One region of the Nonomuraea sp. NPDC049709 genome, then DNA from elsewhere that is predicted to be linked to it. Evidence: riboswitches for the same ligand, from Rfam matches in the RefSeq annotation. Region 1 holds a riboswitch; the other holds the start of a gene.
What was found. Region 1 has a riboswitch for cobalamin ahead of AB0J69_RS43490 (CbtB-domain containing protein). Riboswitches for the same ligand answer to the same signal wherever they lie in the genome.
Positions count from the first base shown of each region.

Region 2: another riboswitch for cobalamin. It lies ahead of AB0J69_RS25445 (ribonucleoside-diphosphate reductase subunit alpha); the one in region 1 lies ahead of AB0J69_RS43490 (CbtB-domain containing protein).

Region 1 is NZ_JBFANM010000060.1:10,960-15,363, forward strand. It holds gene AB0J69_RS43475 (VWA domain-containing protein) at 1-881, opposite strand, end outside; gene AB0J69_RS43480 (histidine phosphatase family protein) at 833-1,558, opposite strand; gene AB0J69_RS43485 (CbtA family protein) at 1,598-2,386, opposite strand; gene AB0J69_RS43490 (CbtB-domain containing protein) at 2,408-2,599, opposite strand; cobalamin riboswitch at 2,634-2,763, opposite strand; gene AB0J69_RS43495 (STAS domain-containing protein) at 3,007-3,303, shown strand; gene AB0J69_RS43500 (hypothetical protein) at 3,322-3,636, opposite strand; gene AB0J69_RS43505 (hypothetical protein) at 3,887-4,057, shown strand; gene AB0J69_RS43510 (nitroreductase/quinone reductase family protein) at 4,229-4,404, opposite strand, start outside.
Region 2 is NZ_JBFANM010000025.1:43,844-48,247, forward strand. It holds gene glmS (glutamine--fructose-6-phosphate transaminase (isomerizing)) at 1-527, shown strand, start outside; gene AB0J69_RS25435 (SAM-dependent methyltransferase) at 588-1,349, shown strand; gene AB0J69_RS25440 (tripartite tricarboxylate transporter substrate-binding protein) at 1,447-2,412, shown strand; cobalamin riboswitch at 2,417-2,614, shown strand; gene AB0J69_RS25445 (ribonucleoside-diphosphate reductase subunit alpha) at 2,736-4,404, shown strand, end outside.

The DNA of each region.
Region 1 (4,404 bases):
CGCCCCTGCCAGGCCGCATGGGCGATCGCCGCGCTCGCCGTGACCAGGTCGGCTCGCAGACCATCCACCTCGAAGGCCGCGCAAACCGTGGCGATCTGCCGCAGCCGCGCGTCGGGCAGCCGTACGCCCGCCACCCGCTCCCGGGCCGTGGCGATCCGCCCCGCCAGCTCCGACTCCTCCCGCGCCCACCGGGCCGCGAACGCCGCCGGGTCCGCGTCGAAGGCCAGCCGCCTCCGCACCACCTCGGCCCGCTCCCCGGGATCGCGCGACGCCCTGACCTCGACCGTCAACCCGAACCTGTCGAGCAGCTGCGGCCGCAGCTCGCCCTCCTCCGGGTTCATGGTGCCGACCAGCAGGAACCGGGCGGCGTGCCGGACGGACACGGACTCGCGCTCGACGTAACAGGTCCCGAGGGCGGCCGCGTCGAGCAGCAGGTCCACGAGGTGGTCGTGCAGCAGGTTCACCTCGTCGACGTACAGGACCCCGCGGTGCGCGGCGGCCAGCAGGCCCGGCTCGAACGCCTTCACGCCCTCCGTCAGCGCCCGCTCCACGTCGAGCGATCCCGCCAGGCGGTCCTCGGACGCTCCGACAGGCAACTCCACCAGAGCGGCCGGACGGCTCACGCCCTCGACGCCGCTCTCATGCGGGCCGTCCGGGCACCCGGGGTCGGGCGCCGCCGGGTCGCAGGCGAAGCGGCAACCGGCCACCACGTCCACGGCGGGCAGCTGGGCTGCGAGCGCGCGTACGATCGTGGACTTCGCAGTGCCCTTCTCACCGCGTACGAGCACGCCGCCCACCCGGGGGGAGACCGCGTTGAGCACCAGCGCCAGCTTCAGGTCATCGAGCCCGACGACCGCGCTGAACGGGTAGGTGTTGACCAAGACAGAACCTTCCGGTTGACATGAGCGACCCGCCAGCCGGTTCGCGTGACGGTCAGCTCGGTGAAGGACAGCGGCGCGATGTCGAAACGGGCGGCGCTGGGCGGATCCAGCCCCAGCGCATGCCCGAGCGCTGCCCGGATCACACCGACATCACAGATGACGACCACCTCAGAGGGCACGGCGCCGGCGACCATCCCGGGTTGCGCCCGGCCGGTGACCGCCTCGGGGCGGGTGGGACTCTCGCGTACCGCTTCCAGCCAGTCCCCGACCCGTTCTGCGAGCGCGGCCAGGCTCTCGCCGCCGTGCGGGGCCGCGTGCGGATCCGCCAGCCATCCGGCCAGCGCCTCCGGCTCCTCCCGCGCGACCTGTTCATACGTCAGCCCGCCCCACCGGCCGCAGTCGGCTTCCCTGAGGGCCGGAGCCTCGCGCGCCTCCAGCCCCATCGCGGCGGCGGTCTGCCACGCGGCCCGCACGGGTGAGACCCAGACAGTCGCGCCCGGCCTATCGCCCGCGCCGGCCGGGCCCGGCATGCCGCCCTGCGCGGTCCAGCCCGCCCTGCCTGCCAAGGAGGCGGCCCTGGCGAGGCCGGCCGGGTCGGCGTTCGTGTGGTCGGCGTTCGTGTGGTCGGTGTTCGTGTGGTCGGTGTCCGTGTGGTCGGGGAAGCGGGCAGCCCGCATCCCCGGCGTCGTCGCGTGCCGGACGAACAACAACCGGGCTCAGCCCGGCTCGACGGCGGCACCGGCGGCGCCGCCGGTACGAGCCGTACCGGCCGTACGAGCCGGGTCGGCCTGTACCGGCCGGGCCGCTCTGTCGCTCACCCACCCGAACAGCACGCCGAACGCCGCCCAGAAGACGAGCTGCGTGCCGAGCGAGGCGAGCCGGAACTCCCACAGCAGCGTGGCCGGGAAGCCGGCGGGCACCTCGTTCACCGGCGGCAGCAGCACCCACGCCGCCACCACCGGAACCAGGAAGGAGCCCATCGCCGAGACCCACCGGACCCACGGATCCGCGGAGCTCGCCCGGCGGGCCGTGGCCACGGCGATCGCCACCGCGGCCAGTCCGACGAGGACCATCACCACGTACAGCAGAGTGCGGTTGCCGATCGTCGCCGGGTCACCGACAGCGGGCGGGTTGGCTGGATATTTCACGAACGGGACGAGGATGACGGCGACGAACGCCGTACCGGCGGAGGCCAGGGCCAGCCGCCCGTCCGAGCGCGGCCCGACCCGGCCCCGCAGGCCCGCGAACACGAGGGCGAACACGCCGCCCACGGCCAGCCCGTAGAGCCCGGTGGCCAGGAAGAGCCCCGCCTTCTGCACGGGCCTGCTGACCTCGGCCCCTTCACCGTGATCGTGGCCCTCGTGGGCCTCGGCCGGAGCGGCCCGGGCCGCGGCCGCCTCCTCCAGGGCGATCGCGCTGTCCACGCGCGGTTCCCCGAAGACGAAGGCGAAGCCGCCCGCGACCAATCCGGCCAGCAGGCCCACGAGCAGACCTCTGACCAGCAAGTTTCGTACCATGCCGGGGCCTCAGTGGCACGGCACGCCGAGCAGGTGCCGCCCGTCGTGCATCAGCTCGTGCAGGAAAGCGCCCGTCTGGGACACGGCGCCGTTGTCCATCAGTACCAGGTACGCGACGAGCAGCAGCAGTGCCACGGCCGGCAGCCAGGCGCGCAGGCGTGGAAAGGGGATGGTGGTGGTGGGAGTGGTCAGATCACTCATGCAAAAGCCTCCTCAGGGATGACGCGTCCCGCCTTCGAGGTCACGGCTGCCAAGCGACCTGGCTCCCGGGATCTACGTCCCGGATACAGTGGCGCGTCCGCACCGGCATCTCACCGGATTTCCCTTGGACAACCGTGAAATCTACCGGAACGTATCTGTTCCTCCTGTTCGCGTCAATACGTCCCGGCGGATGGGCTGGTGGGTGAGGGGCCTGAGCGCCGGGTCCCCGGAGTGAGTCCGGGGAGTTCAGGCGGGCGGGCCTTCCTTGACGAGACGCCGGGAGTGGGAGAGTTCGATTCGGGACCTTTGGCCCTGGCGCGGCGTGATGGGCCGGTCATAGGTTCCACCCCATGTCGTCCCCGATGGACCCTCACCTGCCGGGAGGGGAGGCTGGTCTGGTCCTTCAGGTGACCAGGACGGACGACCAGGTGGTGATCAGGGCGTCCGGAGAGCTCGACCTGGCCTCGGAGCCGGTCTTCCGCGCGTGCGTGGCCCGCGTGCTCGCCCAGCGGGGCACCCATCTCGTGCTCGACCTGGGCCAGGTGGGTTTCATCGACGCCCGCGGCCTGGCCGTGCTGGTCGCCGCGCGTAACCAGGCGGTGGCGGGGCGGGGGAGCCTGCGGGTGACGAGGAGCTCGCGGAGTGTCGTACGGCTGCTGGAGATCACCGGTCTCGACCGCGTGTTCCCGCCGCCGAGCGGCTGACCCGCAGGCCTGCGGCGGTCAGTGGGGCGGGCGCTGGGCGTGGCCGTGCGCGGCCTCGGCGGCGCTGCAGCTGCTCTCCCCGGGCATCGCCTGGACGCGGGAGGGCCACCAGACCTGTACGTCCCCCGGCCGGACGCGGGCGAACAGGCACACCCCCGGCCGCTCCCGCAACGCGATGCCGATCACCCCGTCGACCTCGGCCACGTCCTTGCCGATGCGGTCGTCCAGGTCCAGCCGGTCGACGACCTCGCGGGCGGCCGCCAGATCGGGGGTTGCGGGCAGGCGCGTCTTCAGCCACTCGTACGCGGTGCGGGGGGATCTCCGCCGGGGCACGGAAGGAGCGCGGCTCGCCCGCCGGGCAGTCGACCTCGGCCACGCCGGCGTCGGAGTAGGAGACCGAGATCTCGAAGCACACGACGGCCACCGCGGCGGGACCCGGGGAACTCGTCCTGCCGAGCGGCTCACCGTCCCGATCCACCGGGCTCGTGGCGCGGATCCGCAGCAGGACGCGTCCCTGGTCGCTGACGCTGTACCTGGTGCCGGTCACGGAGTACACGTCGACGTCCGCGTCGCGGGAGAGCACGTGGCCGATGTCCTCCGAGTTCCACGACAGGCCGCGGCCGAGCCGCTCGGCGATCTGTTCGGCGCGGGTACGGGCGGCGCGGGCCGCGGGATCCTCGCTGCAGGCGGTGAGGGCGAGCAGCGCGGCGATGCACAAGGCGCTGGACAACCGGAGGAGGAGCATGACCTCTGACTACCTCACCACTCCGGCCGGGGCCGCCTGCCGTGTTCGGAAGGTGACATTCGCCGGCTGATCAGGGCGGGGAAGCGCGGTCTCGGGAGGAGAACGTGATGATCCCGGCATCGGCCCGCGCCGGGTTCGTGACCCCGGCGGCTCACGGGGACGACCGGCCAGGGGACGCGGTCACCGTGTCTCGACCGGGGTGATGCGGAAGACCGGATACCGCGCGGCGATCCGCTCGAACTCCGCCAGCGGCGCCCGCCGGTCCACCGGGATGTGGGTGCGGCCGCCCGGCGAGACGGCCAGGTAGCGGCGGAGGACGGGCGCACGGTCCCAGGCGTCGACCTCGTCCAGGCGTA
Region 2 (4,404 bases), on a different contig from region 1:
GCATCGTGGAGGGCCTGCGCCGGCTGCCCGGGCAGATCGAGCAGATCCTCGCGCAGGGCGACAAGATCGCCGAGCTGGCCGACAAGTACGCCAAGCACGCGAGCATGATGTTCGTCGGCCGGGTGCGCGGCTACCCGGTGGCCCGCGAGGGCGCGCAGAAGCTCAAGGAGATCTCGTACGTCCACGCCGAGGCCTACCCTGCCAGCGAGCTCAAGCACGGCCCGCTCGCGCTGATCGGCCCCGACATGCCGACGGTCGCCATCGTCCCCGACGACGAGCTGCTCGACAAGAACCTCACCACGCTCGGCGAGATCCGCGCCCGCGGCGGTCAGGTGCTCATGGTGGGCCACCGCCAGCCGGACGCCAAGCTGGCCGACGACGTGATCGTGATCCCCAAGAACGAGATCGAGCTCGACCCCATCCTGCTCACGATTCCCCTCCAGCTCCTGGCGTACTACGCGGCGGTCGCGCTGGGCCGCGACGTGGACAAGCCACGCAACCTCGCCAAGAGCGTAACGGTTGAGTAACTGAGTCCAATTCAGCGCAAACTATCGTTATCTGGCTTGCGACGACATAAATTCGATACTGTGCGGAAGTTCGACCAACAGAGGCCCAATCCCGCACGCATGTACGACTACATGCTCGGTGGGAAGGACAACTTCGCGGTCGACCGTCTGGCCCTTGACCAGCTCGCCGAGCTGATCCCGGAGGCGGTCGCGCTGGCCCGCGCGAACCGGGCCTTCCTCCAGCGCGCCGTGCGCTACGTGGCGCGTGCCGGGATCCGCCAGTTCCTCGACCTCGGCAGCGGGCTGCCCACCCAGGGCAGCGCGCACGAGGTGGCCCCGGAGGCCCGGGTCGTCTACGTCGACCACGACCCCGTCGTCGCCGCCCACGCCACGGCCCTGCTCCGGCACGCACCGGGCAGGGCCCGTTTCGTCCAGGCCGACCTGCTGGATCCCGCGGAAGTGCTGGCCGGGGCCGGTGAGTTCCTGGACCTCGACCAGCCGATCGCCGTGCTGCTGGTGTCGATCCTGCACTTCCTGCCGGACTCCGCCCACCCCCAGCAGGCGGTGGGCGTGCTCCGCGAGCGGATGGCGCCGGGCGGCTATCTGGTGATCTCGCACGCCACGACCATGGCGCACCTGGAGGACGAGGAGCGCGGCGGCTCCTCCGCCCGGGACGGGACCGACCGGACCCCGGCCCGGATCCGCGCGTTCTTCGGCGGGTTCCCGCTGGAGCCGCCGGGGCTCGTGCAGGCCACCGACTGGCGTCCGGACCGGCCCAAGCTGGTGGGCGACTGGTCGTTGCCGTCGTCACTCATGGCCGGGGTCGGCAAGAAAACCCAATAAGTTTAAAAATCACGAAAAAGCGCGAAGAAAAGCGATTTGTTGTGTTCGTCGCGACCCGGGTGTATAGCGGCGTGTAATGGGTTATTAACCTAGAGTAATGGGGGATTCCGGGGAGAAGCAGATGCGCCGGCGGCGGTTCCTGGTCTGGGGGCTGGGAGTCACGGCCTGCGCCGCCGGGTGCGGTACGGAGCGCACCGGCGGGGGCGTGCCGCGTACCGGCTTCTCGATCAATCCGAGCGGACCGCGCTGGGCCCCCGTGGGGCGGGCGTTCGCCGGGGCGGCCCGGACCGCCGGGTTCGAGTCGGGCGCCGGCACGCCGATCACGGTGACCGGCCTGCCCGCGCTGGCCGCGGCCGAGCTGAACAACGGCCAGAGCCTGCTCGACACCGGCACCCCACTGGCCAGGCTCAGCGGTGAGGTCGAGGTCGTGGTCGTGCCCGACGCCTCGCCGGTCAAGGACTTCGACGACTTCGGTGCCCGGCTGGTCGCCTCGCCCGGCCGGACGCCGCTGGTGGGCGGGCCGCAGGGCGAGCCCGACCACCTGCTGTTCGGCCTGATCGCCAAGGCCCTCGGCGCGGACACCAGGCAGGTCGAGTACACCGGCTACCCCAGCGGCGGCGAGGCGGCCACCGCGCTGCTGGCCGGCAAGGGGGCCGCCGCCGCGGGCCCGCTGACCGGCTGGCGCGCCGGCATCGGCCGCGGCCGGGTCAGGGCGCTGGCGGTGTCCTCGGCCACCCGCGTGCCCGACCTCGACGTGCCGACACTGCTGGAGTGCGGCGTGCGGGTGGACTTCACGGACTGGGTGGCCGCCTTCGGATCCGAGGACATGGCCGACGAGAGCCGCGAGGCCGCCCTGCGCATGTGCGAAGCGGTGATCGGCTCGACCGGCTGGGAGGCGGCCTGCCGGGCCGCCGGCTGGTTGTCGATCCCCCTCGTCGGCGACGACTTCGCCCGCTGGGTCGGCACCGAGATCGCCCGCACCCGCGCGGTCCTGCGGGACCTCGGACTGCTCGACACCACCAAAGCCACAACATGCTGGGGTAGTTGCGGGAACGGCCACTAGATGTAGGATCCTGGTCGTCGCTGGTTCGCCTCTCCGGAGGCGGAGCAAAAGGGAACCCGGTGAGATTCCGGGGCTGCCCCGCAGCGGTGAGCGGGAACGACCGCCGTCATTGTGCACTGGAGAGATCCGGGAAGCGACGGTCAGTAGGAGCCATGGAGCGCGCCCGCGAGCCCGAAGACCTGCCAGCGTCGTGCCGGGCCGTGTGTCCCGGCATGAAGTGTTCAGGGCCTCGAGGGCGGGCCGGAGCGCGACGCGGCCGGTGATCCGGTTCGCCGTGCTCTCGCGTGCCCTCACGGGGATGAGCTCGCGAGGAGAGAGAGCACGTGACTCAGATCGTTGAGGTTGACCGCCGCCTGGCCATCGAGGAGGCCGCCGCCCGGGTGATCACCGACCCGGCCAACTCGCGGGTCGCCGCCCGGCTGCTGGCCGAGGAGATCGCCGACGAGGCGGCCGCGCACGGGGTACGGACGTTCTCGGAGTCCATCGCCGCCACCCACGCGGCCGGGCTCGTGCAGGACGGCCTGGCGGAGTTCGTCGCCGCGCACGCCGCCGAGCTGGACGCGCTGGTCTCCGCCGAGGCGGACGACCGGTTCGAGTATTTCGGGCTGCGCACGGTGTACGACCGCTACCTGCTGCGCCACCCCGAGACGCGGGGGGTGCTGGAGCGGCCGCAGCACTTCTTCCTGCGCGTGGCCTGCGGGTTGTCGGAGTCGGTGGCCGAGGCGGCGGAGCTGTACGCGCTCATGTCCACGCTGTCGTACCTGCCCAGCTCGCCCACCCTGTTCAACTCCGGCTCGCGCCGTCCGCAGCTGTCGTCCTGCTTCCTGCTCGACTCGCCGCGCGACGAGCTGGAGGGCATCTACGACAGGTACGGGCAGGTGGCCCGGCTGTCCAAGTACGCCGGGGGCATCGGCATCTCCTGGACCCGGGTGCGCTCGCGCGGCTCCCTGATCAGGGGCACGAACGGCCACTCCAACGGCATCGTGCCCTGGCTGCGCACGCTGGACTCCTCGGTGGCGGCGGTCAACCAGGGCGGCCGGCGCAAGGGGGCGGCCTGCGTCTACCTGGAGACCTGGCACGCCGACATCGAGGAGTTCCTGGAGCTGCGCGACAACACCGGCGAGGACGCCCGCCGCACCCACAACCTGAACCTGGCCAACTGGGTCCCCGACGAGTTCATGCGCCGGGTCGAGGCGGACGGGACGTGGTCGCTGTTCGACCCGAAGGAGGTGTCCGACCTCACGGACCTGTACGGGGAGGCGTTCACGGCCGCGTACCGCGCGTACGAGGAGGCCGGGCGGTACGTCCGGCAGATCCCCGCCAGGACCCTGTACGGCCGGATGATGCGCACCCTCGCCCAGACCGGCAACGGCTGGATGACGTTCAAGGACGCCGCCAACCGCACCTCCAACCAGACCGCCCGCCCCGAGAACGTCATCCACCTGTCGAACCTCTGCACCGAGATCCTCGAGGTCACCAGCGACGCCGAGACGGCCGTCTGCAATCTCGGCTCGGTCAACCTGGCCGCCCACCTGACCGGGGACGGCGCCGGGAAGGACATGGACTGGGAGCGGCTGCGCCGCACCGTGCGCACCGCCGTACGCTTCCTCGACCGCACCATCGACCTGGGCTTCTACCCGACATCCGAGGCCGAGGCGGCCAACAAGCGGTGGCGGCCCATCGGGCTGGGCGTGATGGGGCTGGCCGACGTGTTCTTCACGCTGCGGCTGCCGTTCGACTCGCCGCGGGCGCTGGAGCTGTCCACCAGGATCGCCGAGGAGATCGCGCTGGCCGCGTACGACACCTCGGCCGACCTGGCGGCCGAGCGCGGGAGGCACCCGTCGTACGCCGACACGCGGGCCGCCGGGGGAGTGCTGCACCCCGACCACTACGGCGTGGCCGGCTCGCCGCGCTGGAACGCGCTCCGCGAGAAGATCGCGGAGACCGGCCTGCGGAACTCGCTCATGGTCGCCATCGCCCCGACCGCGACGA